One region of the Xanthomonas sp. MUS 060 genome, then DNA from elsewhere that is predicted to be linked to it. Evidence: predicted binding sites of a transcription regulator. Region 1 holds the regulator's gene; the other holds the start of a gene.
The links. The regulator FliA, encoded in region 1, starts transcription of late flagellar genes. The targets are predictions, from matches to a motif close to TAAAGTTTNNCNNNCNNNGGCCGATAA.
Positions count from the first base shown of each region.

Region 2: the regulator FliA is predicted to act here: its motif matches at 3,937-3,963, upstream of XANALMUS060_RS00250 (HDOD domain-containing protein).

Region 1 is NZ_JZIM01000001.1:558,452-574,102, reverse strand. It holds gene XANALMUS060_RS02585 (ligand-binding sensor domain-containing diguanylate cyclase) at 1-2,397, shown strand, start outside; gene flhB (flagellar biosynthesis protein FlhB) at 2,497-3,627, shown strand; gene flhA (flagellar biosynthesis protein FlhA) at 3,645-5,708, shown strand; partial or broken gene flhF (flagellar biosynthesis protein FlhF) at 5,877-7,432, shown strand; gene XANALMUS060_RS02565 (P-loop NTPase) at 7,419-8,303, shown strand; gene XANALMUS060_RS02560 (RNA polymerase sigma factor FliA) at 8,300-9,049, shown strand; gene cheY (chemotaxis response regulator CheY) at 9,068-9,460, shown strand; gene XANALMUS060_RS02550 (protein phosphatase CheZ) at 9,460-10,068, shown strand; gene XANALMUS060_RS02545 (chemotaxis protein CheA) at 10,073-11,827, shown strand; gene XANALMUS060_RS02540 (flagellar motor protein) at 12,050-12,790, shown strand; gene motD (flagellar motor protein MotD) at 12,798-13,742, shown strand; gene XANALMUS060_RS02530 (ParA family protein) at 13,742-14,524, shown strand; gene XANALMUS060_RS02525 (chemotaxis protein CheW) at 14,521-15,627, shown strand.
Region 2 is NZ_JZIM01000001.1:57,846-73,496, reverse strand. It holds gene XANALMUS060_RS00270 (hypothetical protein) at 1-331, opposite strand, end outside; gene XANALMUS060_RS00265 (sodium-translocating pyrophosphatase) at 586-2,613, shown strand; gene XANALMUS060_RS00260 (hypothetical protein) at 2,653-3,156, opposite strand; gene ppa (inorganic diphosphatase) at 3,355-3,888, shown strand; gene XANALMUS060_RS00250 (HDOD domain-containing protein) at 4,041-5,162, shown strand; gene thiC (phosphomethylpyrimidine synthase ThiC) at 5,279-7,156, opposite strand; TPP riboswitch at 7,268-7,368, opposite strand; partial or broken gene XANALMUS060_RS00240 (methyl-accepting chemotaxis protein) at 7,586-7,987, opposite strand; gene XANALMUS060_RS00235 (methyl-accepting chemotaxis protein) at 8,103-9,959, opposite strand; gene ilvC (ketol-acid reductoisomerase) at 10,515-11,522, shown strand; gene ilvG (acetolactate synthase 2 catalytic subunit) at 11,565-13,289, shown strand; gene XANALMUS060_RS00220 (ACT domain-containing protein) at 13,273-13,521, shown strand; gene XANALMUS060_RS00215 (threonine dehydratase) at 13,714-14,820, shown strand; gene XANALMUS060_RS00210 (2-isopropylmalate synthase) at 14,817-15,651, shown strand, end outside.

The DNA of each region.
Region 1 (15,651 bases):
AACACAGCCACCTTGGCACGCCTACCGCAACTGGCCGAGGTCCACGATGTACAAGGCGAGGCCGACAGCCTGTGGCTGGGCTGCGCCAAGGCGCTATGCCGGGTCCACGCAGACGGCAGCGTCACGCTCTACGGGCAATCACACGGGTTACCGCCCGCACAATGGCGCAGCATCGTCCACGATCGAAATGGCAACTTGTGGGTGCTGGGCGATCGCAACGTCATGCGATTACCAGCCGGAGCCAGCCAGTTTCAGGAGCAAACCCCACCCACGCTAGATGGCCCGGAACGCGTCATGATGCGCACGCAAATCCTGCTCGATCCGCAGGGGCGTGTGCTGGTGCCCACCGGGCAAGGTCTAACGCGCTGGGAAGACGGTCACTGGCGCAATTTCGACCTCCGCAATGGTCTGCCCGACAGCAGCATCGTCGCCCTGTCATTCGACCAGGCCGGCGACCTGTGGATGAGCATGGATGGCGAAGGCGTGCTGCGTTGGAACGGCTATGGCTGGATCGAGAACTGGGACACCTCGCAGGGCATGAGCAAAGCGCCGACCTGGAGCATTCAACGCAGCCGCAGCGGCGAACTACTGCTCGGCAACGAAGGCGGCATGAACCACCAGCTCAGTAACGGACGGTTCCAACCCTGGCTCGAAGACGCCGGCACGCAGGTCGTCAGCATCGGTCGGGCAGCGGACGGATCGCTATGGTGTATCGATTCGCCTGGACAGTTACGCCATTACGACCCTCAAGGACAATTGCTGCGCGTCTACCCCCGTGTTGGTCACACCGCCAACCGACTCTACCTGGACACCGCAGGCCGGATCTGGATCCTGACGTTGGACGGCATCTACATGCTCGATTCCGCACACTCCGATGCAGTTCCGCAACGCATACAGGCACTGCCGGGCGGGGAATATTCCGACATCCAGCAACGCAAAGACGGCAGCATCCTGATCGCGGGCGTGGCTGGGCTATTCCAGTTACGCGGCACCGTCTGGACGCCAATCAAGCTATTGCTCGATGGTAAGCCCACTGACGCACAACTGAGCAAGCTGCTCGTCCAGGACGACGGCAGCGTCTGGGCGACGCTGTACGCACCTGGCCTGCATCAAGGCCGGTTCGACGGCGGCACCCTGACGTTGTCGCAGAAAACCGCTCATTTACAGACGCTGCAGGTCTATGCCATTCGACGCACGCGCAATGGCTGGGTGTGGATCGGCCACAATCAGGGCATCGATGTCTTCAACGGACACGCCTGGTCGCGCTTGACCCAAACCCAAGGATTACTCTGGAACGACATCTCCGATTCAGCCCTCTTCGAGGATGCCGATGGGTCGATGTGGATCGGGACCAGCCGGGGCGTCAGCCATATACTGGACCCTCGACGCCTGTTCGACGCGCAGAGACCGCGCTTGACGCTCAACAAGTTCAGCCGTGACGACAAACCAATCACCGCTGGAACACGCCTATCCTGGAGCGAGGAGCCGCTGCACATCGAATTGGGCTCGCCAGACCTCTACGACGATCGCAACAGGATCTCGATCCGCTATCGTTTCCAGGGCGAAAACGCGCGTTGGATCCACACTCCCAACCTCGAGATCGAACAACCACCGTTGGAACCCGGTGACTATGTTCTGGAAGTCCAATTGTTCGATGCCTACCGGCATACCGCCTCGGCACCACTACGGGTGGCGTTCTCGGTGGCGCCAGTCTGGTGGTGCAGTCAACCAATGCTGGGACTCTATCTACTGCTCGGCGGAGCACTTGTGGTGGCGGCACTGCATTGGCGCGAACGCCGCATGCGCCAGCACCAACGCGAACTGGCCGAGTTGGTTGCACGTCGCACCGAGGAATTGGAGCGCGACAAACACGAATTGGAGCTCGCCCGCTCAGCGCTGCTGGTAAAAGCCTCCCACGACGCCCTCACCGGCCTGCTCAACCGTGCCGGCATCCTCGAAACTCTGACCGCGCAGATGCGCTACAGCGATGCCACATGTAACCCGCTGGCGGTGGCGATGATCGATCTGGACCACTTCAAACGGATCAACGATAACCACGGTCATCTGGTCGGCGACGCGGTACTGATCGAAGTCGCGCAGCGCCTGAGCACCAACCTGCGTGACGACGATCGGATCGGGCGCTACGGCGGCGAGGAACTGCTGAGCGTCCTGCCAGGGTTGCCGCCGCCCTCGCACGAACGGCTGGAGTCCCTACGCAGGGTGATCGGCGAACAACCGCTGCACCTGGACGAACATCAATTGTCGATTACCGCATCGATCGGCGTGGCCTGGTATCGCCCGGGAGAGAGCCTGGAGCAGATGCTGGCCCGTGCCGACAAGGCGCTTTATCAAGCCAAGCGCCTCGGCCGTGACCGGGTGGAACTGCAGCCAGCCTAGCCCGCCAACGCGTATTGGCAACAACAGCTATGGTGGGCATCGGCATCGCGGCATGGGCCTTGCAATGGGCAGTGGCACTCCCCCGCCACGCACAAGCCCATGTCCGAAAACGAAGAAGGCGCAGAACGCACAGAACAACCGACCGAAAAGCGTCTGCGCGAAGCCCGTGAACAGGGCAATATCCCGCGCTCGCGCGAACTGGCCACAGCGGCGGTATTCAGCTCCAGCATCTTCGCGTTGATGGGCATGTCCGGTTCGATGAGCGCCGGTGCGTTGGCATGGATGAAACACGCACTGCAGCCGGCACCGCATCTACGCGACACTCCGCAGGCCCTGTTCGGCTATTTCGGTGACCTGCTGATCGGGCTGTTTTGGGTGGTCCTGCCACTGATCGGCATCTGTGCGGCCGCTGGCTTCATCGCACCGCTGCTCATGGGCAGCCTACGTTTCTCTGGCCAAGCGCTCATCCCCAAATTCGACCGGCTCAATCCAATGACGGGACTCTCCCGCCTATACGGCAGCGAAAGCCTGGTCGAACTGCTCAAGTCGCTGCTGCGCATGGGCTTCGTCGGTGGTGCCTCGTTCCTGTGCATTTGGAAAGGCTTGGACGGCCTGCGCGGCCTGCTGCAGCAGCCCCTCGAACAAGCCATCGGCCATGGCCTGGGCTTCACCCTGAGCTTGCTGCTGTACACCGCCGGTGCGCTGGCGCTACTGGCTGCGATCGACGCTCCTTATCAGAAGTGGCATTTCATCCAAAAGTTAAAGATGACCCGCGAAGAAGTCCGTCGAGAAATGAAGGAAAACGACGGCAATCCCGAGGTCAAGGGGCGCATCCGCCAGATGCAGATGCAGCTGTCCCAGCGGCGCATGATGGAAGCCGTCCCCAAGGCCGACGTGGTCGTGGTCAACCCGACCCACTACGCGGTGGCGCTGAAATACGAGAGCGGACGCATGCGCGCACCCACCGTGCTCGCCAAGGGCGTGGACGAGATCGCCTTCCGCATCCGCGAAGTCGGCGAGCAGCACCGCATCGCAGTGGTATCTGCGCCACCGTTGGCACGCGCCTTGTATAGGGAAGGCCAGCTCGGCAAGGAAATTCCCGTGAGACTGTATTCGGCGGTCGCCCAGATCCTCTCCTACGTCTACCAGTTGCGTGCCTGGCGCAGCGGCCCGATGCCGCCGATGCCGCCGTTGAACGTGGATGAGTTCGCCCCGGAGAACACGCCATGAGCCAGCCCGCCGCGCAGATGAACACGCGCAAGATGATGGACATGATCAAGCACGGGCTCGGCGCCCCGCTGATCGTGTTGGTGATGCTGGCGATGGTCGTGGTACCGCTGGCCGCTCCTGTGCTGGACGCGATGTTCACCTTCAACATCGCGATTTCGCTGATGGTGCTGCTGGCCGTGGTGTACGTGAAACGGCCTTTGGAATTCAGCATCTTCCCCATCGTGCTGCTGATGACCACGATGCTGCGCCTGGCACTGAACGTGGCCTCGACCCGCGTCATCCTGATCAACGGCCAGAACGGACACAGCGCCGCCGGCAAGGTGATCGAAGCCTTCGGCGAGTTCGTGATCGGTGGCAACTACGCGGTCGGCATCGTGGTGTTCGCGATTCTGACCATCATCAACTTCGTGGTCATCACCAAAGGCGCCGGGCGTGTGTCGGAAGTGACCGCGCGCTTCATCCTCGATGCCATGCCCGGTAAACAGATGGCGATCGACGCCGATCTCAATGCCGGCCTGCTCACCCGCGAAGAAGCCAAAGCACGACGCGAGGAAGTCCGCGAGGAAGCGGATTTCTACGGCTCGATGGACGGTGCTAGCAAATTCATCCGCGGCGACGCGATCGCCGGCATCTTGATCCTGTTCATCAACTTGATCGGCGGCATGGCGGTTGGCGTCCTCCAGCACGGCATGCCGGTGGGTCAGGCCGCCTCGACCTATACCTTGCTGTCGATCGGCGACGGCCTGGTCGCGCAGTTGCCAGCGCTATTGGTGTCCTCGGCGGTGGCCATGCTGGTCACCCGCGCATCTCGCTCCCAGGACATGGGCGCTTCGATGATGGGCCAGGTGTTCGGCCAACACAAAGCGTTGGCCGTGGCTGCGGCGATCATGGGCTTGGTCGGCCTGATTCCGGGCATGCCCAACGTCGCTTTTCTGACGCTGGCGCTGATCCTGGGCCTGTTGGCCTGGAAAATGTGGAAGCGCAGCCTGCAACCGTCACCAGCGGCAGCCGATGCGGCGCAGCCGGCTGCCGCTGCCGTAGCACAAGCCAATGCAGAATTGGGCTGGGACGAACTACGGCCGATCGATCCGCTAGGCCTGGAAGTCGGCTACCGACTGATCCCCCTGGTGGACAAGACCCAGGGCGGCGAATTGATGGCGCGGATCAAAGGCGTGCGGCGCAAGCTGACCCAGGACATCGGCTTTCTGGTGCCGCCCGTGCACATCCGCGACAACCTCGAATTGCAAGCCAATGCCTATCGCCTGCTGGTCCACGGCGTGCCGGTGGCCACCGCAGACATCCACCCGGACCGCGAACTGGCATTGGACCCAGGCGGTGCGCTCGGCAAGATCGAGGGCATCCCTGGCAAGGACCCGGCATTCGGCCTGGATGCGGTGTGGATCCAACCGCATCAGCGCGCACAGGCCGAAACCATGGGCTATACCGTGGTCGACCCGGCCACCGTGATCGCAACCCATCTCTCGCACCTGATCCGCGAGCACGCCCCGGAACTGCTTGGGCATGAAGAAGTCCAGCAATTACTGGCCACCCTGGCCAAGAGCGCGCCCAAGCTGGTCGAGGACCTCACCCCCAAGGCGCTGCCGTTGTCGGTGGTGGTACGCGTATTGCAGAACCTGTTGATCGAAAAAATCCCGGTACGGCAGCTACGCAAAATCGTCGAGGCACTGGTGGAAAACGCCCCACAAAGCCAGGAACCGGCAGTGCTCACCGCCGCGGTACGCAACGCCCTGGGCCGTTTCATCGTCCAGGAGATCGCCGGGATGGCATCGGAACTGCCGGTATTCACCCTGGCACCGCAATTGGAACGTGTCTTGCAAGACTCCAGTCAGGGCAACGGTGCAGCGCTGGAACCCGGACTGGCCGAACGCTTGCACCAGAGTCTGGCCGATTGCGTGAGCAAGCAAGAAGCACGCAATGAGCCAGCAGTGGTGCTGGTACCGGCGCAGGTTCGCGCGTCACTGGCACGGTTGGTCCGCCACAGCGTCCCCTCGCTGTCGGTGCTGTCCTACAGCGAAGTGCCGGAAGACAAGCGGTTGAAGTTGGTGGGAACGATCAGTTGAAAGACCCGATCCGGGGACTTCGGACTCGGAAAAGTGTAAAGGCATGAATCGGACAGGACATATGAATATCTGCACACCCGCATACCACCGCTCGGAACGACAACAGCGTCTGTGCCGATTTTTCAGTCCCGCGCTCCCCCTCACGCGTCACGGCGCCAAGGTGTCCCCATGAAAATCAAACGCTTCGTCGCTCCAGACATGCGTACCGCGTTCCGTATGGTGCGCGATGAGCAGGGTCCGGATGCGGTGATCCTGTCCAACCGGCGAACCGACGAAGGTATCGAGATCGTCGCCGCCAGCAACTACGACGAGACACTGGTACAACGCGCTCTGGACGCAGTGCGTCCAGAGGAAACGCCACGTCCGGCCACCACAGCGGCGACGCCACGGCCCGCACGTCAAAAAGCTGCAGGGCCCAACTCGGCGATGGCGATGATGGCCGCGATCAGCGAGCGCCGCAGCAATGCCAGCGCCGCCACGTCGGCGCGGCCGCTTGGCAAGCTCGGCACTGCGACATCGACACTCACGCCACCGGCCGCCGTCCAGGAACCGGCCACTGCCCAGAGCAGCATCCCCGACGATGTGTTCCGCAACGCGCCGATCAACGTCTCGCTGCCAACACCATTTCCCGCTGCCAGTACAACCCTCGCCGCTGCGCCCACCGCCGCGGATACAGCCTGGCACGAAGAGACATCCCCGCCGTGGCACTGGCGCCAGCGAGCACGCCCAAGCTGGTCGCCGAGGCCCCGAGCAAGAGCGCCGAAATTCCGGCAGCCACCACGCTCACCGCAGTTCCCAACTTCCCGGCGCCGCAGAACGACGAACAATTGACGCAACTGCGCGACGAACTGGCGCTGATGCGGCAGATGATCGAACGTGAAATGAATCGACTCACCGACGAGCGCCTGCGCGGCTCGCCGGTACGCGCCCAGGCGCTGGAATTGATGGACGACTACGGCTTCGACGGCGGCATCACCCGCGACGTTGTCATGCAAATTCCCGCCGACCTGGAACTGCACCGCGGCCGCGGACTGATGCTGGGCCTGTTGTCCAAACGCTTGCCGATCGCGGCGTTGGATCCGCTCGAGCAAGGCGGCGTGATCGCCCTGATCGGCCCCACCGGCGCCGGCAAGACCACGACCATCGCCAAGCTGGCCTCTCTCTTCCTGGAGCGCAACGCCGCCCGCGACGTGGCCCTGGTCACCACTGACACCGTCCGCGTCGGTGGCCGCGAACAACTCCATAGTTATGGCCGACAGCTCGGGATCGCCGTTCACGAGGCCGACAGCGATGCCTCGCTACAGCAGCTGCTAAAGCGTCTGGCCGACTACAAATTGGTGCTGATCGACACCGCCGGCATGGGCCAGCGCGACCGCGCACTGGCCGCGCAACTGCACTGGCTGCGCGCCTCACGCGTCGTCCGCTCTTTGCTCGTGCTTCCCACCAACGCCCATTTTTCCGACCTGGACGAAGTCGTGCGCCGGTTCGCCAGCGCCGATCCACAGGGCGTCATCCTGACCAAGCTGGACGAAACCGGACGGTTTGGCAGTGCCTTATCGGTGGTCGTTGACCATCGCCTTCCCATCACCTGGGTGACCGATGGACAGCGTGTGCCGGACGACCTACACCGCGCCAACGCCGCCAGCCTGGTATTGCGCCTTGAAGATTTGCGGCGCGCTGCCGATAAGCCCTGTACTCCGGAGCAGAACCATGCCGTCGCGTGATTACGCCAATCTGACCAATGCGTTTCCCCTATCGGCGACGCGCAACGAACCGCTGGGTCCGGTGCGCACGATCGCTGTGACCGGTGGCAAGGGTGGCGTCGGCAAGACCAACATTTCGGTCAATCTGTCGATGGCGCTGGCCGACATGGGCAAGCGCACGCTGCTTCTGGACGCCGACCTCGGCCTGGCCAACGTCGATGTATTACTGGGGTTGACGCCTAGATTCACTGTGGCCGATCTGGTCGCCGGGCGTTGCACGCTGGAAGAAGCCCTGATCGACATGCCCAACGGGTTGATGGTGGTGCCCGCCGCCTCCGGCCGCCGTTACATGGCCGAACTGCCCCCCGCTCAACACGTCGGCCTGGTCAATGTGTTCTCCGAGTTGCAACGCGACCTGGACATCATGGTGATCGACACGGCCGCTGGCATCACCGACAGCGTACTGACCTTCTGCCAGGCCGCGCAGGACGCCGTCGTGGTGGTCTGCGATGAGCCTGCCTCGATCACCGACGCCTACGCCCTGATCAAAGTCCTTGCACGCGAGCGTGGCATGGACCGGCTGCAGATCGTCGCCAACATGGTCCGCGACGCCAACGAAGGCCGCCTGCTATACGAAAAGCTCAGCCGTGTCTGCGAGAAGTTCCTCGGTGACGTGTCGCTGAACTATCTGGGTTGCGTACCGCAGGACGACTGGCTGCGACTTTCAGTGCAACGCCAGCAACCGGTGGTCAAAGCCTACCCCTCCAGCCCCTCGGCCCAAGCGATCTCCGATATTGCACGGCGCACTTCACGCTGGCAGGCACCGACCGTTCCGAGCGGCAACGTCGAGTTCTTCGTCGAACGCATCATTCAGCGTGGAGTCGCCGCATGAACGCCGCCGCCCACTATCGCGCCGTGCAGCGCAACAGTTCCAATGACTACATCGCGCAACACTCGGACCTGGTGCGACGCATCGCCCATCACCTGGCGGCCAGGCTGCCGGCCAGCGTCGAGATCGACGACCTGATCCAGGCCGGGATGATCGGGCTGATCGAGGCTTCGCGCAGCTACGATGCCGACCAGGGCGCCTCGTTCGAGACCTACGCCTCGATCCGCATCCGCGGCTCGATGATCGACGAGATCCGCCGTGGCGATTGGGTGCCCCGCTCGGTGCACCGACGCGCGCGTGACGCCGCCTCGGCGATCCGCAAGATTGAACAAAATACCGGTCGCGCCGCTGCCGCCAATGAAGTGGCCGCCGCGATGGAAATGCCACTGCCCGAATACATGCGGTTGATGGAAGATGCCGCACGCGGACAAGTACTGAGCCTGGAATCGCGTATCGAGGATCATGGCGAACTGGACACCATCGCCAAGGGCGGCCCCAATCCGCAGCAGATGCTCGAACGCAGCGAATTCGGCCGCGAACTTGGCAAAGCGATCGCGCAATTGCCCGAACGCGAACAATTAGTGCTGTCCCTGTACTACGAGCAGGAATTGAATCTCAAGGAAATCGGCGCGGTCCTCGGAGTCAGCGAGTCGCGCGTGTGCCAGATCCACGGTCAGGCCACGGTACGGTTGCGCGGACGCCTGAAGGCATTCGAAGCCGCCGACGCAGGCCTGGAAGACGAAGAATAAGAACCTAGGGAGTTAGCGGTGAATAAAAACATGAGGATTTTGATCGTGGACGATTTTTCGACGATGCGGCGCATCGTCAAGAACCTGCTCGGCGATCTTGGCTTCACCAACACCGCCGAAGCCGAAGACGGCAACAGCGCGCTGGCCGCATTGCGCTCGGCCCCGTTCGAGTTCGTGGTCACAGACTGGAACATGCCCGGCATGACCGGCATCGATTTGCTGCGCAACATCCGCGGCGACGACAAGCTCAAGCATTTACCGGTACTGATGGTCACAGCCGAGGCCAAGCGCGAGCAAATCATCGAAGCCGCGCAGTGCGGTGTGAACGGCTACATCATCAAACCGTTCACCGCGCAAACACTGCAAGAAAAACTGGGCAAGATCTTCGAACGCCTTGGAGCAACTGCCTGATGGAAGTGACAGCTGAACGCACTGCCCTGATCGAACGCCTCCAAGGTGCGCTGGACGCACTGGAGAGCGGTGACGAAGCCGGCTGGCGCAGAGAGATCGATACCCTCGCCGCTTGGCGCACACGCCCCATGATGCAGGGCCTGAGCCGACTTGCGCGCGATCTGGGCCAAGCGCTGGGCGAACTGCCAGTAGTGCCCAGCGACGCCGGCGAACTGGATGACGCCTGTTCGCGGCTGGACCATGTGGTGGCAATGACCGAACAGGCCAGTCACCGCACCTTGGATCTAGCAGAGCAATGCCGTGGACTCGCCGATCAATTGCGTGCCGGCGGCCTGAGCGAGGACCAGGGCGAGATCCTGGACAAGATCCGCCACAACCTCACCGAAATGGCCCTGGCGCAGAGCTTCCAGGACCTGACCGGGCAGATCATCCGCCGCGTCGCCGGAATCGTGCGCCGTGTGCACGAAGGGTTCGGCGCGCTGGGATTACCGCCAAAGGAAGAAAAAAAGGCCGATGGCAGCCTGGCTGGCCCGGCATTGCCCGGCTTGGATCGCCACGGCGTGTCGCAAAACGACGCCGACGACCTGTTGTCCGGATTGGGGTTGTAATCGTATGAGCGCCGTATCAGACGACATCGCTGCCGACTTCATCATCGAGGCCCAGGAAATCCTGGACCGCCTAGGCGAACAGTTGGTGTCGCTGGAGCAGGCGCCTGATGACAGCAGCCAGCTCAACGCCGTGTTCCGAGGCTTCCATACCCTCAAGGGCGGCGCCGGTTTCTTGTCGATCAACGCCATGGTCGAGTTGTGCCATGCCGCCGAAGAGACCCTGGGCATGGCCCGCGCTGGCCAGGCCACACTGGAAGCGCGTCATTTCGACGCCGCACAACAATCGCTGGACTACCTGCAATCGATGCTCGATGCGTTCGGTAGCGGCAACGAGCCACCACGCGCCCCGGCACAATTGATCGCGCAATTCGCCGCAGGTGAAGAGGAAGCCGCAACGCCATCCCCCGCTGCAACAGCCAGCAAGAGCAGTATGCCGGTTGGAGGAAATGGCGCCGATTCGGACCTGATCAGCGACGACGAATTCGAAGCCCTACTCGACAATCTACACGGCGGTGCCGCGCCTGCGGCCAAACCACAACTTGCGCCAGCACCAAGTCCCAAGTCCAACGCGCCAGCAGCGGCAGCCAAGCCGGGCGTCGCGGCAAAGGCGAGCGAACCCGAACAAACCGTGCGCGTGGACACCAAACGCCTTGACGCCATCGTCAACATGATCGGCGAGTTGGTGTTATCGCGCAATCGACTCAAGACACTGCGTGCGCGCTTGCGCGACGAAGAGCTGGATCGTGCAGTCAGCACGTTGGATATCGCCACCGCGCGGCTGCAATCGGCGGTCATGCGCACACGCATGCAACCGGTGGGCAAGGTGTTCTCGCGCTTCCCGAAGGTCGCGCGCGACGTTGCCCGTTCTTTGCAGAAAGAAGTGGAATTGGAACTGATCGGTGCCGACACCGAACTGGACCGTAATCTGGTCGAGGCATTGGCCGATCCGCTGGTCCATTTGGTGCGCAACGCGATCGACCATGGCATCGAGGCGCCCGCGCTACGCGAAGCCACCGGCAAGCCGCGTGGCGGCCATGTGCGCCTGTCTGCACAACAAGAAGGCGACTACGTCACCATCGAAGTGCAAGACGACGGTGCCGGCATCGATCCGGAGCGGTTGCGTGCCAAGGCGCGCGAAAAGGGCTTGATCGATCCGGAAGCCGCTGTACGACTGAGCACCGAGGAATGCCTGCATCTGGTGTTCCTGCCTGGCTTCTCGACCAAATCCGAAGTCACCGACATTTCCGGCCGTGGCGTCGGCATGGATGTGGTGCAGTCGCGCATCCGAGAACTCAGCGGACAAATCCAGATCCAATCCGAATTGGGCCGCGGCAGCCGCTTCCTGATCCGCGTGCCACTGACCCTGGCGATCTTGCCAACCCTGCTGGTGCAGGCCGGCGATAGTGTCTATGCACTGCCCTTGGCGCGCGTGGTCGAAGTACTGCATGCGCCACGCCGCTCGCTGGGCTGGTTCGACGGCCGCGCCGTACTCGACCGGCAATCGCATACGCTGCCATTGGTGGATCTGCGCCAGTGGCTCAACGTCGATGCCCCACAACTGCCACTACTGACCATCGTGGTGCTGCAAGCTGGCGAATCGCGTATGGGTCTGGTGGTGGACCAGGTTCGCGGTCGCGAGGAGGTGGTCATCAAACCGCTACCGCGCGCCCTGCGCGGCCTGCCAGGGTATGCCGGCGCCACCCTGATCGGCGATGGCCGTCTGGCATTGATCCTGGATGTGGATGGCCTGAAAAGCTAAGGGTTCGGGACGGCAACAGTGCCTCCCTTATCCAAACCATTGTCAAACGCGTTGATGAAACAAACCGCAACACGTTGAAGAAGCGATCGCAACGTCCTGCCCAGGATATTTGCACTTTTTACCTCGAATACTTGTATTTGTGCGCTGTCACATTTCGTTTCGTGCACGTCTCCAATCCCGGCTACCCATTAAGTCCCCCGCTCCCTTGCCGATACCTCCTGCATGGACAAACTCAGTCTCATCGGCCTGCTGCTGGCGATCATCTCGCTGATCGGCGGCAGCATCCTCAAAGGCGCCGGGATTTCGGCGTTGTGGTCGCCGGCTGCGTTCGTCATCGTGATCGTGGGGACCTTTGCGGCAATTCTTGTGCAAACACCACCGGTGGTGTTCCGGCGCGCGTTCAAAATTGCGAAGTGGATCCTGCTGCCGCCACCGAGCGACCGTCAGGCGGTACTGCAACAGATCGTGGAGTGGAGCAATATTGCACGACGCCAGGGCTTGCTCGGCCTGGAGCAGGAACTGCCGCAGCAGCAGGATCCATTCGTCCGCAAGGGACTACAGATGCTGGTGGACGGCGTCGAACCCGACGCCATCCGGCACATGCTGGAGATCGACCTGGAAGGCCAGGCCCACCGCGATCTAGCCGCCGCCAAGGTGTTCGAGGGCATGGGCATCTACGCTCCGACTCTGGGCATCATCGGCGCAGTGCTGGGGCTGATCGCCGTCATGAAAAATCTCGCTGACCCGAGCAAGCTCGGCCTGGGTATCGCCGCCGCCTTCACCGCCACCATCTACGGTATTGCTTCGGCCAACCTGCTGTTCCTGCCGATGGCCAGCAAACTCAAGAGCGTGATCAAGCACAGCAGCGGCGAACAGGAAATGCTCATCGAAGGGTTGATCGCCATTGCCAAGGGCGAAAATCCGCGCAACATCGAATCGAAACTGGCCGGATTCCTGCATTGAGTCCGACATGGCCCGCAAACATTCCCACGACGAGCACACCAATCACGAGGCATGGGCCATCCCATACGCCGACCTGATGACGTTGCTGCTTGCTTTCTTCGTGGTGATGTACGCGTTATCCACGGTTAACGCGGCCAAATACCGAGTCATGGCAAACGCGATGAACGCAGCCTTCGGTGGCACCGAGCAGACCATGCATCCGGTGCAGGTGGGCGAACAACCGATGCAAGGCCAGGGCAACACGCGACCGACACCAATCCGATCCAGCCCGGCGCTGTCCATTGTCGATCCGAACCGGCTGCCGGCAACGTCGCTGCCACGCCCAGCCGATGCGCTACGTGACGAACAGCAACTGCGACGCGCACAACAACAGCTCGACCGCATTGCCGAGCGCCTTGACGCCGCACTGTCACCCCTGATCCAGAAAAAACTGATCAACGTACACCGCTCCGGGTTGTGGATCGAAGTGGAGATCAACAGCGACATCCTGTTCGGCTCCGGCTCTGCAACGTTGGATCAGAGCGCACATGCGACCTTGGCACAGCTAGCGCAGGTATTGGCGAGCGTCCCTAACGGCGTGCGCGTGGAGGGCTATACCGACAACACACCGATCGCCACCACACAGTTCCCATCCAACTGGGAACTCTCGGCGGCGCGCGCGGCCAGTGTGGTGCATCTGTTCGCCGACCAGGGCCTGCAACCCTCTCGACTATCGATGATCGGCTATGGCCAATTCCGCCCGCATACCAGCAACGATACCGCAAGCGGACGCAATGCCAACCGACGCGTGGTGCTGGTCATTTTGGCCGATTCCGGTGATAGCGCGAATAACGCGCCATCGACACTAGAGCGTTTCAGCGCCGGTGCAGCGCCGACCACCTCGACAACCCCCGCCACGGCAGCGCCGGCAGCCCCCTGGGCAGTCCCTGCTGACATTGAAGGAGTGAACTGATGCGTATCTGGGCGATTGCCAACCAAAAAGGTGGCGTGGGTAAAACGACAAGCACGCTGGCACTGGGCCGTGGCCTGTCCATGCTCGGCCATCGCGTGTTGATGCTAGATCTCGATCCGCACGCGTCGCTGACCAGAGCGTTCGATGTGCCCCAGGAACCGCAACCGGCTGGCGTGGTGGATCTGTTCTCCACTCCATCCAGTGAACTCTCCACGCTTGCCCACACCACCGCGATCGAACGCCTGAGCTTCGTCTGCGGGCAGACCGCGCTGGCCACGCTGGAGCGACGCAGCGCCAACCAGCCGGGATTAGGTCTGGCGTTACAGCAAGCCATGGCCCGACATGCCGGACAGCACGATTACATTTTGCTCGACTGCCCTCCGACCCTGGGCCTGTTGATGATCAACGCACTGGCCGCTGCCGATCGCGTGATCATTCCCACGCAAGCCGAGCCGCTCGCACTGCACGGCTTGGCCAGCATGGTCCGCACCGTGGACATGGTCGAGCGTTCGCGTCGCCGTCCCCTACCCGCATCGATCCTGCCGACGCTGTTCGACAAGCGTACCCGCGCCGGCAACGAAACCCTGCGACAGATGCAAGACAGCTATGGCGAACGGGTATGGGAAGACGCGATTCCGGTAGACACCAAGATCTGTAACGTCAAGGCACTGACCATCGCTGGCGTTGGCGGCGACTATCCCGGTCGCGGCCTGGCCGCTTATCGGCGCGCGCTGGAATGGCTGCTGCTCAACGACGCGACGCTGATGGAACAAGCCGCATGAGTACTCCAAACATCATCGACGACTATCTGGAAGGTCTGTTGCACGACACGACCAGCGAAGCGCAGAACGTCACATCACCGCTCTCAGCGGCTCCTGCTCATACGACAACACCCATGCCAGCCGGTCCGACCCCCGAACAAATCGCTGCCGCAGTCCTGGCCGAAGCCGATGCAGATCCCGCACTGGCCGGCATCATGTCGCAACAAGCGCCGACGCCTGCGCCGGCCGGCCCAACTCCGGAGCAAATCGCCGCCGCAGTCCTGGCCGAAGCCGATTCAGATCCCGCACTGGCCGGCATCATGTCGCAACAAGCGCCAACGCCAACACCGACCGGCCCAACCCCGGAGCAAATCGCCGCCGCAGTCCTGGCCGAAGCCGATGCAGATCCCGCACTGGCCGGCATCATGTCGCAGCAGGCACCCAACGCCGACCGCCAGGCCGATCTAGACGCAATCGCAGCGATGGAACGACAACGTTCCACTGCCGCGCGCGATCTTGCCGCCGAAGACGATGCCGCCAGCACGCGCGCCGTCAAGCGCCCAGCGATGGCGGTGCCACCGGAGCGTCGCGCCGAAGCCGAACGCGCAAAACCCGGCGCAACGCGGCTCACGCCCAACCTACAAGCTTTCATGGCACCGTCCCTGCCACAGGGCTCGGCCACCGCCCCCGAGCGCGTGACCGAACGTAGCACGCGTTGGCTACGTCTACGCTGCGGCGAACAGGCCTACGCACTGGAGCTACTGAAAGTGCAAGAAGTCGTACTACCGGTGCCGCTACTGGCACTGCGTGGTACGGCACCATCGATGCTAGGCATCATGAACCTGCGCGGCCAGGTGGTGCCGGTCCTGGATCTGGGACTGCACCTGGGATCGGCACCAATCGAGATGGACATGCAGACGCGGGTCGTGGTGCTGGAAGAAAGTGGCGAAACTCTGGGCCTGCGCGTATCCGCTGTCGAAGACGTCGCCAGCCTGACCGATCATGAGATCGAACCACCGGACAATGCCCGTATCTGCCGCATTTCCAACCATCTTTTCCGCGGCGTCGCGCGACTGACGCAGCACCCGATGATCCTGCTCGATGCTGAACAATTGTTGCATTGAGCGAAAAAATAAATAGAAACTGCA
Region 2 (15,651 bases), 500 kb from region 1:
GGATCAGATCGTTGAACTTCCAGCCGGTCGCTTCGCTGGGCTTGGCCTGGTCGAACTCCACCAGCTTGGCGCGCGGCTGGCAGGTGGGGCTGCTGCGCACTGCCGAAAAGCGATACGGCTGTGCGGCATCGCCGGTGTATTGGCCTTCGAAACGCGCACAGGCCTCGGGAATCTGCCGGATCGTGTGCACTACGCCCACGGCTTGCGGCGCGCCGACGGAGCGCTGCAATTCCGGAGTGGGGTCGGCAGCGAGCGCACTCAGGGGCGCCAATAGGCACAGGCTCAAGGCCAGCGTCGATCCGCATGTGCGCAGGGAAAGCATGGATTGCATCGAATTGTTCCTCGGAAGCGATGCGCCACGCTGCCATGCGTCAACTGAACCCAATGCCAAAATGCCACGTCCCGGCGGGTTGCTGGCGGCCTAGCGGGGCCAGGCGCATACTCGGGATGCTCAAGCCAGGTCGGGATGACCAGCCGCGCCAGCGGCACCTTACGACTGCGGAATCGTTACATGTTGACGTTCCTGCGGTGGGTTCCCACAGCATGTCCAGCGCTTGGGCGTCATCCACATCCTTGGGAGGGGTCATGTTGGAACGATATGCGGTGACCGTGGCATTGGTGTGCGCAGGTCTGGCGATCCTTTATGGCATCGTATCCACGCGCTGGATCCTGGCACAACCCGCCGGCAACGAACGCATGCGGCAAATCGCCGATGCAATCCAGGAAGGCGCACGCGCCTACCTCAACCGTCAGTACCTGACCATCGCCATCGCCGGTGGAATCTTGTTGGTTCTGGTCGGGGTGTTCCTGAGTTGGTACACCGCTGGTGGCTTCGCCATCGGCGCGGTGCTGTCTGGGGTCGCCGGCTACATCGGCATGAACCTGTCGGTGCGCGCGAACGTGCGCACCGCCGAAGCGGCACGGCGCGGACTAGGCCCGGCGATGAACGTCGCATTCCGCGGCGGTGCGATCACCGGCATGCTGGTGGTGGGGCTTGGATTGATCGGCGTGGCCGGCTATTACGGCACGCTGCAATGGCTTGGACATGGCGTCGCCGACAGCCTGCATGCTCTGGTCGGGCTGGCCTTCGGCAGTTCGCTGATTTCGATCTTCGCGCGCCTGGGCGGCGGCATTTTCACCAAGGGCGCTGACGTCGGCGCGGACCTGGTGGGCAAGGTCGAGGCCGGAATTCCCGAGGACGACCCACGCAACCCCGCGGTGATCGCCGATAACGTCGGCGACAATGTCGGCGACTGCGCCGGCATGGCCGCGGACCTGTTCGAAACCTACGCCGTCACGCTCATCGCGACGATGCTCCTGGGCGGTCTGATGGCAGTGGAGGCAGGACGCAACGCCGTGCTGTATCCGCTGGTCCTCGGCGGTGTGTCGATCGTGGCGTCGATCGTCGGCACCTTTTTCGTGCGTGTGCGCCCGGGCGGCTCGATCATGGGCGCGCTGTACAAGGGCGTGGTGGTGTCGGCGGTGCTGGCCGCACTGGCGTTCTGGCCAGTGACCCAGCAATTGATGGGCGATACCGTGGCCGGCGTCGGCAAACTCTATGGCTGCGCCTTGATCGGGCTGGCACTGACCGGCCTGATCGTGTGGATCACCGAGTACTACACCGGCACCCAATACGCGCCAGTGCAACACGTGGCCGCGGCCAGCACCACCGGCCACGGCACCAACATCATCGCTGGCCTCGGCATTTCGATGAAATCCACCGCATTGCCGGTGATCGCGGTGTGCGTGGCGATCTGGGCGGCGTTCGCGCTGTCGGGCCTGTACGGCATCGCCATCGCCGCAACCGCGATGTTGTCGATGGCGGGCATGATCGTGGCCCTGGACGCCTACGGCCCGATCACCGACAACGCCGGCGGCATCGCCGAGATGGCCGAGTTGCCGCCAGAGGTGCGTGCCGTCACCGATCCACTGGATGCGGTCGGCAACACCACCAAGGCGGTGACCAAGGGCTATGCGATCGGTTCGGCGGCGCTGGCCGCGCTGGTGCTGTTCGCCGACTACACGCACAACCTGCGCGCCGCGCATCCCGGCGAGGATTTCGCCTTCGACCTGTCCGACCACACCGTGATCATCGGCCTGCTGATCGGCGGGCTGATCCCCTACCTGTTCGGCGCGATGGCGATGGAGGCGGTGGGCCGTGCGGCAGGCGCGGTGGTGGTGGAAGTGCGGCGCCAGTTCCGCGAGATCGCCGGCATCATGCAAGGCACCGGGAAGCCGCAGTACGACCGCGCGGTGGACATGCTGACCCGTTCGGCGATCCGCGAGATGATCGTGCCGTCGCTGTTGCCGGTCGCGGTGCCGATCGTGGTCGGACTGCTGCTGGGACCCCGCGCGCTCGGCGGACTGCTGATCGGCACCATCGTCACCGGCTTGTTCGTGGCGATCTCGATGACCACCGGCGGCGGCGCCTGGGACAACGCCAAGAAGTACATCGAGGACGGCCACTTCGGCGGCAAGGGCAGCGAGGCGCACAAGGCTGCGGTCACTGGCGACACTGTCGGCGACCCGTACAAGGACACCGCCGGCCCGGCGATCAACCCGCTGATCAAGATCATCAACATCGTCGCACTGCTGCTGGTACCACTGTTGTAGAAGGCCTCACCATGATCGGCCGCAGCCAACATGCGTCGGTTATGGCGACAGGCAGTCCATCAAACCATCGTTGATGCTGCGCCGCTGATGCGGCAACGGCGCCAGCAACGGCCGCTGGCCTGCCAGCGCCTTGTACAACGCCGCCAGACGGGTCTGCGGCAGCAGGGGCGTGGTGCATTGCCACAGCCGCGCATCGACCAGCACCCGACCGGTGTCCGGGTCGATGCTGGCCTCGCTGGCGCCGAAAGTCCACACGCATTGCCCGATCACCCCATCGTGCTGACGCACCGAGCAGCGGTAGCGCAACGGCCGGTAGGCGCTGTAATCGCCCGCGCAAAAAGTGTCACCGCACAACCGCTCGAAATCGTGGGCCAATCGCTGCTCCAGATCAGCGAATGCCTCCCCGCCCTCGCCCGGGCCGGGATAGTCCATCGCGTCCACGTAAACCGGTTGCACCTGTGCCGCATTGCAAGCCCGCGCACCAGCACAGACCAGCACCGGCACCGCCAGCAGCAGCCCTAACAAATACCGAACTGCGTTCATCGCCTTGTTCCGATAAGGAGGGGACAGACAGCGTGCCGACCGCACGGTGCTAGCGCCATCGGACTATCCCGCATCGGCTCGGGGCCGCAATCCGAACAGAGTGTGGGAATCTCCCCAGGCCCAGGGACTCTGCATTGCAACAATCAAGCGACTAGAATGCGGGTCCTTTTCAAGAAGCCACTCTACTGGAGCTCACCCATGGGTCTGGAACTGGTCAACTCCGGCAAGAACCTGCCGGAAGAAATCAACGTCGTCATCGAAATCCCTAAGGACTCGGAACCGGTCAAGTACGAAGTGGACAAGGCCAGCGGCGCCATCTTCGTCGACCGTATCCTGTCCACGCCGATGCGCTATCCGTGCAACTACGGCTACGTCCCCAACACCCTGTGCGGCGACGGCGACCCGGCCGACGTGCTGGTGGTACTGCCGTTACCGCTGGTGCCCGGCTGCGTGGTGCGCTGCCGCCCGGTCGGCGTGCTGAAGATGAGCGACGAGGCCGGCAGCGACGAGAAACTCCTGGCTGTGCCGGTGGCCAAAGTGTTCCAGGGCTATGCCCATATCGAGGACATCTCTCAGGTATCGGGCCACTGGATGGAACGCATCGGCCACTTCTTCGAACACTACAAGGACCTGGAAAAAGGCAAGTGGGTCAAGCTGGATGGCTGGGGCAACGCCGCGGAAGCCAAGGATATCCTGCGCGCTGCCGTCGCTCGCTTCGACGCTAACGCCTAAGCAGAGGTCGCGGCTGGATCGTCAGGTTCCGCCGCGACCAATGCCATTTCACGTTTTGCCATCGCCGACAAAGAAGTGCCGGAGAGTTTTGGAGTAAATTAGGCAACGGAATGATCGCACCGGTCGGGGACGATCCGGTTTTTTCGGGGTAAATTCACTTGCGCATCCTATTCGTCGGCGACGAAGCGAGCCTTCCGGCTGAAATCACGGAATACCTCCGCGATCTTGACGAGGGTTGGCAAGTCCAGAGCGCGGCGGATGGCAATACCGCCATCGCGGTGGCCGCCACCGTGCAATTTGACGCGGTGATCGCCGCGCCGACGCTACCGGACCTGACCACCGCCACCCTGCTCGGCCAGATCCGCACGCTGAGCCCGGAAACCATCCGCATCGCGCTGATTGAAGCCGAACAGAGCAATCGCGCGCCGCCAGCACGGATCATCGGCGTGGCGCACCGTTTCCTGCCACTGCCGCTATCGCCGGAGCTACTGCTGGAGGCGATCACCAACCTCGAAGAGCTGCGAGAGCTGCTCGGCAATAAGCGACTACGCACCAGCATTGGCCGTATCGATAAGCTGCCGACACCCCCACATCTGTACCTGAGCCTGATGAGCGCACTGGAACAGGACGAAGGCAGCGATGCCGCCGTTCTCTCCAAGTTGGTCTCGGGCGATCCCGCCATCGCGGCCAAGGTCCTGCAATTATGCAATTCGGCCTTCTTCTCCAACGGCCGTACCATCTCCGATCTGCGTACTGCCGTTACTCGGCTGGGTATCGCCACCCTGCGCGATTTGATACTGGCCAGCGAGGTATTCTCGGTACAGACGCTCTCCAACGCCGATCGCAACGCGCTGCAACAACGCTCGCTGCTCGCATCCAAATTGGCGTCGAAGATGCTGCCGGCATCCAGCGCCGAACTCGGCTCGACTGCGGCATTGCTGGCCGACATCGGCATGCTGCTGCCGGGCATCCGCGACGAGTACAAACCACTCGTGGATGCGGACGACATGCGTCCAGGCCATACCGAGGCTGGCGCCTACCTGCTAGGTCTGTGGGGCCTGCCGATGCCGATCATCGAAGCGGTGGCGTTCCACCGCCAGCCACAGCGCTCCAGTACTCGCAGCTTCTGGATCACCGGCGCGGTCCACGTGGCGATGGCGCTGGCCAGCGGCACGGAGGTAGACGAGGACTACCTCGCCAAGACCGGCGTCCTCAATAAGCTACCGAGCTGGCAGGAGCATGCGGAAAACCTGATGGGAATGGACTCGGCATAACACCCCGGCAGTCGTGGATCGCACCACGCACGCCAACGTATAAGCGACTCGTCATCGACACCGGTCTGGTCGACACGCCGACCAGACCTCACTGCCCGCCGCGCGTCGGTCACGCACTACTCGGCCTGATATACCTGTGCCCCGGCGGCACGGAACTGCGCTGACTTTTCCTCCATACCCGCCTGCAGCGCCGCCTGCGCATCGACACCATGTTCGGCGGCGTAATCGCGCACATCCTGGGTGATCTTCATGGAGCAGAAATGTGGCCCGCACATCGAACAAAAATGCGCCAGCTTGTGCGCATCCTTGGGCAATGTCTCATCGTGGAATTCACGCGCCTTCTCCGGATCCAGCCCAAGGTGGAACTGATCGTCCCAGCGGAACTCGAAGCGCGCCTTGGACAAGGCGTTATCGCGCACCTGCGCGCCAGGGTGCCCCTTGGCGAGATCGGCGGCATGCGCGGCGATCTTGTAGGCCATGATGCCATCGCGCACGTCCTGACGATTAGGCAAGCCGAGGTGTTCCTTCGGCGTCACATAGCACAGCATCGCCGTGCCGAACCAACCGATCATCGCCGCGCCGATCGCGGAGGTGATGTGGTCGTAACCGGGCGCGATATCGGTAGTCAACGGACCCAGCGTGTAGAACGGCGCTTCGCCGCATTCGCGCAACTGCTTGTCCATGTTCTGCTTGATCAGCTGCATCGGCACATGGCCGGGGCCTTCGATCATGGTCTGCACGTCGTGCTTCCAGGCGATTTTTGTCAGTTCGCCCAACGTCTCTAGTTCGCCGAACTGCGCCGCGTCGTTGGCGTCGGCGATACATCCCGGACGCAGACCGTCGCCGAGCGAGAATGCCACGTCGTAGGCTTTCATGATGTCGCAGATTTCCTCGAAGTGGGTATAGAGGAAATTCTCGCGATGATGCGCCAGACACCATTTGGCCATGATCGAACCGCCACGCGAAACGATGCCAGTGACGCGCTTGGCGGTCAGCGGCACGTAGCGCAACAACACACCCGCATGAATGGTGAAATAATCGACACCCTGTTCGGCCTGTTCGATCAACGTATCGCGGAAGATCTCCCAGGTCAGCTCCTCGGCGCGGCCATCGACTTTCTCCAGCGCCTGATAGATTGGCACCGTGCCGATCGGCACCGGCGAATTGCGCACGATCCACTCGCGGGTCTCGTGGATGTGCTTACCCGTGGACAGGTCCATCACCGTGTCCCCGCCCCAGCGAATCGCCCAGACCAATTTTTCCACTTCCTCGGCGATGCCGGAGCTGACCGCGCTGTTGCCGATGTTGGCATTGATCTTGGTCAGGAAGTTGCGACCGATAATCATCGGCTCGCTTTCCGGATGGTTGATATTGCACGGCAGAATGGCGCGACCGCGGGCGATTTCGTCACGCACGAACTCGGGGGTGATGACCGCAGGGATACCCGCACCGAATGCCTCGCCGGGATGTTGCACACGCAGTTGCGCATCGCGCACCGATTCCAGCCGCTGGTTCTCGCGGATCGCGACGAACTCCATCTCGGGAGTGACGATGCCGCGCCGCGCGTAGTGCATCTGGGTGACGTTGGCACCGCCCAGCGCACGCCGTGGCAGATGCCGCGCGGGGAAGCGCACGGCCTGCAGGCGGGCGTCACCCTCGCGCTCGCGACCGAAGTGGGAACTGAGCCCGGCCAAGCCAACGGTATCGCCGCGCTCGGCGATCCAGCCCGCGCGCAGCGGCGCCAGACCCGCGCCGAGGTCGATTCGCGCCTGCGGGTCGGTGTAGGGGCCGGAGGTGTCGTAGACGGTCACCGGTGCGTTCTCCTCGCCGCCGAACACGGTGGGGGTGCGGGTCAGTACGATCTCGCGCATCGGCACCTGCAGGTCCGCACGCGAACCCTGTACGAAAATCTTGTGCGAACCGGGGATGGGGCGGGTGACTGCGGCGGACAGGGTATCGGTCTGCTGCTGCAGCGGATTGGGCATGGCGTTCATCGGCATTCGTCCTGGTTCGGGTGACCCGCGACGGGCGCGGAACGGGCGCGAGCGAACTCGCATCTGGGACGAAGCGGCGGCGCGGGTCCATTGGCAACGGGATGAGGCCGACAGCGGACTTGCGAAGCTTCCCTACGCCGGTCTCAACCGGATCAGGTTCGAAGGGACTGTCTCAACCGCAGCCTGGGCCAACGGTACCCCCACTTCTGACGCTATTAGACCCGTTTCCGGCGCGAGCGCCAACCGGCCTCATTTCGAGAGCCTGCACACAGGCAACCTTTTGTGTCAGCACTGCCACATACGGTGGGTCGGCGACAAACTCCGACCACCTGGCCGATCTAACCTGGCCACACGAGCATTAGGAAGTCTCTCTCATTTGCCGCCAGCACCACTGGCGGCATTTTTTTCGCCGCCACCCGGCACACAGGCTCACTCCAGCGCGTAGGCCACGCGCAGCCCGCCCCAATGGCGTCCACGCGCATAAACCGGCACCGACAAGTCGAACAGGATCTGCCCGGTATCGCGCCGATACACCTGCAACAGATACGGCTCGGTATGACGACCGACAGTGCGGCCAACGCGGTCGGTGAAGATGCGCTTGGTCCGGTTACCGACCAGATCGCGGGCGCGGTCGCCACTGAGCGGTTGGCTGAAACGCAGGTTGTGCGTTGGCACGTAGCCATCCACGTTGGCACAGATCGCGAACACGATCCAAGGATGCGCGGCCAACAGCGGCTCCTGCAACGGCGGCAGCAACTCGTCGCATAACGCATCGAAAGCAGTGTTGTACTTTGCAGGATCCACCCCCTTGATCGGGGTGTAATCGGTGCGACAAACTCCGACCACCTGGCCGATCTAACCTGGCCACACGAGCATTAGGAAGTCTCTCTCATTTGCCGCCAGCACCACTGGCGGCATTTTTTTCGCCGCCACCCGGCACACAGGCTCACTCCAGCGCGTAGGCCACGCGCAGCCCGCCCCAATGGCGTCCACGCGCATAAACCGGCACCGACAAGTCGAACAGGATCTGCCCGGTATCGCGCCGATACACCTGCAACAGATACGGCTCGGTATGACGACCGACAGTGCGGCCAACGCGGTCGGTGAAGATGCGCTTGGTCCGGTTACCGACCAGATCGCGGGCGCGGTCGCCACTGAGCGGTTGGCTGAAACGCAGGTTGTGCGTTGGCACGTAGCCATCCACGTTGGCACAGATCGCGAACACGATCCAAGGATGCGCGGCCAACAGCGGCTCCTGCAACGGCGGCAGCAACTCGTCGCATAACGCATCGAAAGCAGTGTTGTACTTTGCAGGATCCACCCCCTTGATCGGGGTGTAATCGGTGGAAAACAGCGCCTCTTCGGCGATACGGCCACGCGCGAGCGCAGCCTCGAACGCCTGACCGATGTGCGCGGCGGTCGCTGTGGCCAGATCGCGCACGCGCGCATGGCGCGGCTGCCGCATCGGATCCTCCGGCAGGCGAAATAGATTCACGCAGTCGTACAACGTGGCGCTACTGGTCGCCAGCGCCTCACTGCGCTGCACCACGCTTGCAGCATGCTCCAGGTTGCTGCGACTGAGTCCGACCAGGTGTTCGACCGCACGATCGATGCCGCCGATCTCTCCGCTTTGCGCAGCGACGCGGCTTGCCACCGCCTCCATCGCTGCGCTGGCGCGGCCGAGCAACTCGCCGATACCACCAAGCACTTGCTCGGTGCGTTGCGCCGAAACCGCACTGTCCTGCAAGGCGGTGCCGGTCTCGCCGATGATGACGCGCACATCGCGCGCGGCATTGGCGGCACGCTCGGCGAGCTGCCGGATCTCGGTTGCGACCACGGCAAAACCGCGTCCGGCCGGACCGGCATGCACCGCCTCGATGCTGGCGTTGATCGACAAGATATTGGTCTGGAATGCGACCGAATCGATCACTTGGATGACTTCGTTGGCGCGTGCAGAGCGCCGCGCCACCTCTTGCATCGCCTGAGCCAAGGTACGCGCCGCCTCCACGCCCTGCCGCGCGCTATCGTCCGCACTGGCCGCCACCGCGATCACCGTGCGCAGCTCCTGGTCCATCTCGCGCAGGCCCTGCAACAGCCGGCGCGTCGTGGACACCACCGTCTGCAGCGCATCCAACTGTGTCTGCGACTGCCGCGCCAGTTCGTCGTTCTCGGCGACCACGTGCGGCACATCGGCCGCGATCTGCAGCGACAATGCCACCGCCTGGCGAATCGCCTCCGCCAGGTTTCCAAAGCCGGCAGACAAACGCCGGGCCAGGATGTCCTGAGCCTCGGGCTCGGACAACGGCGTGGATAGCCCAAGATCCAGGTCGCAGCCGGTCAGGTGCTCGCCGACACGTTCCAGCAGCGCCTGCGCTGCGTCCCCCTCCTGAACGTGCTGCGCGACCGCCTGCAACGCCGGGCTGATCGCGCCTTGGGCCTTCCCAGCGCCGAGCAAGGCGACATCGCGCAGCAACGCGGCGGTCTCCGGATGCGGCAACGACAACAACCAGCCCTGTCCATCGCGATCGCGATCGCACTGGTAGCGCACACGCCGCGACGGATCGTTGCCGGGCGCCAACCAACTGCCTTCAGAGCCGACCAACGCCGCAAGCGGCAGCCCCCAGACCACCTCGCTGGACGCACCGAGCAACGTATCGGCCGGGATCCCCAGCAGATCCAGCGCAGCACGATTGGCGGCGCTGACGCATCCGTCCGGGTCCAGCCGTAGCAGGGCGATCGGAGCATCTGGCAAACCGGCAGGCGGCAAGGCACCGGCATCCGGACTGCGTGAGAACAAGGCCATCGTCGTCTCCCTCGGCGCTACCGCCGATTTTAGCGACTTTCACACCGACGCCGCAGCGGCGGCCGCTGCAATCGGGATTGACGTCATAGCCGCGGTGACAATCAGGTACAGCCACAAGCGCGGCACATCGCCTGCCCGTCGCGATCGCGCGGACCGACTGTTTCCGCGCAATCGACGCGCTCCGCATCGCGTGCGCACTCCGTTTCATGCGCAACCATGCAGCATTGGCGCGGTTTTCGGCAGATTCACTCGCAGATACGCCTAGCCTGGTTGACAGGCGCGTAAAGCACATGGTTATCTCGCTAAATGTTGCGATACCACACCAGCCCGAAGCCGCCTCATCAGCCCGCCGCGCCTCGCGCGGACGTTGCGGCCTCGCTCCTTGTACTCGTGCTTATTAGCTCGCCCACATCTGCGGGACGAACTGGCATTTAAGCGATCAAGCAGCCAGGATTCGATCAAACCCCGCACTGGCAACGGCGCGGGGTTTTTCATTTCAGTGACCACAAACGCAAAGATCCTTTCCACTCCACCCCCTTCGAGGATATCCGCATCATGAGCAGTTCCGCCCAGCCCACCACCAAGATCGCCATCGTCGGTTACGGCAGCCAGGGACGCGCGCACGCGCTGAACCTGCGCGAGTCCGGCTTCGACGTCACCATCGGCCTGCGTGCCGGCGGCCCGACCGAAGTCAAGGCACAGGCCGATGGTTTCGTGGTGAAGCGCCCTGACGAAGCGGTCAAGGATGCCGACCTGGTCGCGGTACTGACCCCGGACATGGTGCAGAAGAAGCTGTACGAAGAAGTGCTGGCACCGAACATGAAGCAGGGCGCCTGCCTGCTGTTCGCGCACGGCCTGAACGTGCATTTCGACATGATCAAACCGCGCGCGGACCTGGATGTGGTGTTGGTCGCGCCCAAGGGTCCGGGCGCGCTGGTGCGCCGCGAGTACGAAATCGGCCGTGGCGTACCGTGCATCTGGGCGGTGTATCAGGACAAGAGCGGCAAGGCCGAGCAACTCGCGCTGGAGTACGCCGCTGGCCTGGGCGGCGCACGCGCCAACCTGATCAAGACCACCTTCAAGGAAGAGACCGAAACCGACCTGTTCGGCGAGCAGGCGGTGCTGTGCGGCGGCGCATCGGCGCTGGTACAGGCTGGCTTCGAAGTGCTGGTGGAAGCCGGCTATCAGCCGGAAATCGCCTACTACGAAGTGCTGCACGAATTGAAGCTGATCGTCGACCTGTTCTACGAAGGCGGGATCACCCGCATGCTCGAATTCGTCTCCGAGACCGCGCAGTACGGCGACTATGTCAGCGGCCCGCGGGTCATCGACGCGGCAACCAAGGCGCGCATGCGCGACGTGCTGACGGACATCCAGAACGGCACCTTCACCAAGAACTGGGTGGCCGAGTACAACGCGGGCTTGCCGAACTACACCAAGTTCAAGCAGGCCGATCTGAACCATCCCATCGAAGCGGTCGGCAAGCAGTTGCGCGCCAAGATGGTCTGGCTCAACGGCGAGGCCGCGGCCAAACCGGCCGCTGGCAATACCAAGGCCGCATAAACCGCGGCTCCCCCACCCGCTTCCACCGAAAGGTCGCCACGTATGAACTCCTCCGCTAAAGGCACGCCCCCCCGCAACGGCGCGCGCTGGCTGACGCAGGCCCTGGAAGCCGAAGGCGTGGACACGCTGTTCGGCTATCCGGGCGGCACCATCATGCCGTTCTACGACGCATTGGTAGACAGCCAGCTCAAGCACATCCTGGTCCGCCACGAACAAGGCGCCGCGCTCGCCGCCAACGGCTATGCCCGCGCCAGTGGTCGGGTCGGGGTGTGCGTCGCCACCTCTGGTCCAGGCGCATCCAATCTGGTTACCGGCATCGCCGATGCAATGCTCGACTCGGTCCCGATGATTTGCCTGACTGGACAAGTCGCCACGCCACTGCTGGGCACCGACGCGTTCCAGGAACTGGACGTGTTCGGGCTGACCCTGCCGATCGTCAAGCACAGCTTCCTGGTGCGACGCGTGGACGACCTCCCACAGGTGCTGCGCGATGCGTTCCGTATCGCCCGTGAGGGGCGCCCGGGACCGGTGCTGGTCGATCTACCCAAGGACGTGCAACTGGCCGACGCATCGCACCTGCCGGACCACGTGCCTGCCGAGGTGCCAACGCTCCCGGCGCCGCGCGACAACGTCCTGGCCGACGCGCTGGCCGCGATCGCCGGCGCCGAAAAGCCAGTGATCTACGGTGGCGGTGGCATTGCCCTGGCCGATGCGGTGGACGCATTCCGCCAGTTCGTGGACGTCACCCGCATTCCCACCGTGTTGACGCTGCGCGGACTGGGTGCGTTGCCACATGCACATCCGCACTACCTGGGCATGCTCGGCATGCATGGCACCCGCGCCGCCAACATGGCGGTGCAGCAGTCGGATCTGCTGATCGTGGTCGGCGCCCGCTTCGACGACCGCGCCACCGGCAAACTGGCCGAATTTGCGCCATTCGCGCGGATCATCCATCTGGATGCCGATGCCTGCGAGATTTCCAAACTGCGTCAGGCCGACATCGCCATCCCCGGCGATGTGGCCCAGGCGCTACGCGCGCTGAGTGCGGCGACCAGCACCTGCGAAGCCTGGCACGCGCGCTGCATCGGCAATCGCGAGAAATTCGGCGTGCGCTACGACGCACCTGGCAATGACATCTACGCGCCAGGCCTGCTGAAACGGCTGAGCGAACTCGCCCCGGCCGACACGGTCATCGCCTGCGACGTCGGTCAACACCAGATGTGGGTGGCCCAGCACTGCCGCTTCAATCATCCGCGCAATCACCTGACCAGCGGTGCGTTGGGCACCATGGGCTTCGGCCTGCCGGCGGCGATGGGCGCGCAATTCGCCTGTCCGGACCGGACCGTGGTGCTGGTCAGCGGCGACGGCAGCTTCATGATGAACGTGCAGGAGCTGGTCACCATCGCACGCTGCAAACTGCCGGTGAAGATGGTACTGCTGGACAACAGCTCGCTGGGCATGGTACGGCAGTGGCAGGAGTTGTTCTTCGCCGAGCGCTACAGCGAAATCGATTTGTCCGATAACCCGGACTTCGCCGCGCTGACGCAGGTCTTCGGCATTCCGGCCAAACGTATCACCGCGCGCAACCAGGTCGAGGACGGACTGGCCGAGCTTCTGGCGCACCCAGGCCCGGCGCTGCTGCACGTGGTCATCGACGCACGCGCCAACGTATGGCCACTGGTGCCGCCAAATTCCGCCAACAGCACCATGCTGGACAGCAATCCCGCGAACCAGCGCCAGGAGGCACCGCATGCGATACCGGCTTGACCTGGTGCTCAAGCCCATCGACGGCGCGCTTCTGCGCGCCATCGGCATGGCCGAACGGCGTGGCTTTGCCCCGGTATCGATCAACGGCGCACCTGTGGCGGAGGACGCAGGCCGCTGGCACCTGCAACTGGTGGTGGACGGCAATCGTCCCGGCGAGACGCTGCGGATGCAGATGGAAAAGGTCTACGACTGCGAATCGGTACGCGTGACCGCGCTGGATGCGGCGACATGAACGTATCGGGATCCACGCACCGGGACGTGGGACGCGGCGACGGCCCTGGCAACGTGCAAGCGGCTGCCTCCATCTCCACGGTACGGCAACAGCGCGCGGCGGCGCACAAGCGCTTTTCGACATGGAGGTCTCTTCTTCGCGCTTGCCTCTCGTCCATCACATCCTGCGCCCTGCAGCGCACATCCCGCCGCCATGTCTGATACCAGTCGCCCCGCCGCGCAGGAGTCGGACACCGACCATGTCGCGGTCAGCGTGGCGGACGTGCTGGCCGCACAGGCGCGGTTGCGCCGCTACCTGACGCCAACGCCGGTGCATTATGCCGAGCGCTTCGGGGTGTGGCTGAAGCTGGAAAACCTGCAACGCACCGGCTCCTACAAGGTACGCGGCGCACTCAATGCGCTATTGGCCGGGCTGGAGCGCGGCGACGAGCGCGCGGTGATCTGCGCCTCGGCCGGCAACCATGCGCAGGGCGTGGCCTGGGCCGCGCACCGCCTGGGAGTGCAAGCGATCACCGTGATGCCGCACGGTGCGCCGCAGACCAAAATCGCCGGCGTCGCGCACTGGGGTGCCGCCGTGCGCCAGCACGGCAACAGCTATGACGAGGCTTACGGCTTTGCCCGCGAACTGGCCGAGCAAAATGGCTACCGATTTCTGTCCGCGTTCGACGATCCAGACGTGATCGCCGGCCAGGGGACCGTCGGGATCGAACTGGCCGCACATGCCCCGGACGTGGTGATCGTGCCGATCGGCGGCGGCGGCCTGGCCTCCGGCGTGGCCCTGGCGCTGCGCTCGCAAGGCGTGCGCGTGGTCGGTGCCCAGGTCGAAGGCGTGGATGCGATGGCGCGCGCGATCCGTGGCGACATCCGCGCGCTGGAGCCTGTCCCCACCCTGGCCGACGGGGTCAGGGTTAAAATCCCTGGGCTGATCACCCGTCGGCTGTGCGCCAGCCAGCTCGACGACGTGGTGATCGTGCGCGAGGCGGAACTGCGCGAAACACTGGTCCGCCTGGCGCTGGAAGAGCACGTCATCGCCGAGGGCGCTGGCGCGCTGGCGCTGGCGGCCGGACGCCGCGTCAGCGGCAAGCGCAAGTGCGCCGTGGTGTCCGGTGGCAACATCGACGCCGGCGTGCTGGCGACGCTGCTGTCGGAGGTGCGTCCGCGCCCGCCGCGCAAGCCGCGCCTACGCAATATCGAACGACTTCGCAATCAACGTCCCGCCCCACGCGCACCCGCCCAACTCGCCTCGCCACCGCCCCACCATCCGCTAGCCACCGCCTCCGTAGAGGAACCCATCTGGTGAACACTTCAGCCTCTCCTCAGCCCCCCCGCATCCGCATCTTCGACACCACCCTGCGCGACGGCGAGCAATCCCCGGGCTGCAGCATGACCCCGCAACAAAAGGTGGTGATGGCACGCGCCCTGGCCGAATTAGGGGTCGACATCATCGAGACAGGCTTCCCGGCCAGTTCGCAGTCCGACCGCGAAGCGATGGCGCTGATCGGCCGCGAGGTGCGCGGCTCGACACTGGCGGTGCTGTCGCGCTGCCTGACTGCGGACATCGAGACATCGGCACGCGCACTGGAAGCGGCGGCCCATCCCCGCCTGCACGTCTTCCTCTCGACCAGCCCACTGCACCGCGAACACAAGCTGCGGATGAACCGCGAGCAAGTGCTGGAATCGGTGCGCAAGCACGTGGCGCTGGCGCGCAACTACGTGGACGACGTGGAGTTCTCGGCCGAGGATGCCACCCGCACCGAGGAAGACTTCCTGGCCGAGGTCGCCAGCGTGGCGATCGCCGCCGGCGCCAGCACCATCAATCTGCCGGATACGGTCGGCTTCACCACACCCGAAGAGATCCGCGGGATGTTCGAGCGGATCATCGCCCACGTCCCCGGCGCCGACCGCGTGGTATTCAGTACCCACTGCCATAACGACCTGGGATTGGCCGTGGCCAACTCACTGGCCGCGGTGGAAGGCGGTGCGCGTCAGGTGGAATGCGCCATCAACGGTATCGGCGAGCGCGCCGGCAACTGCGCGCTTGAAGAAATCGCGATGGCGCTGAAGGTACGCAACGCGTTCTACGAACTGGACACCGGCATCAACACCCCGCGCATCGTCTCCACCTCACAAT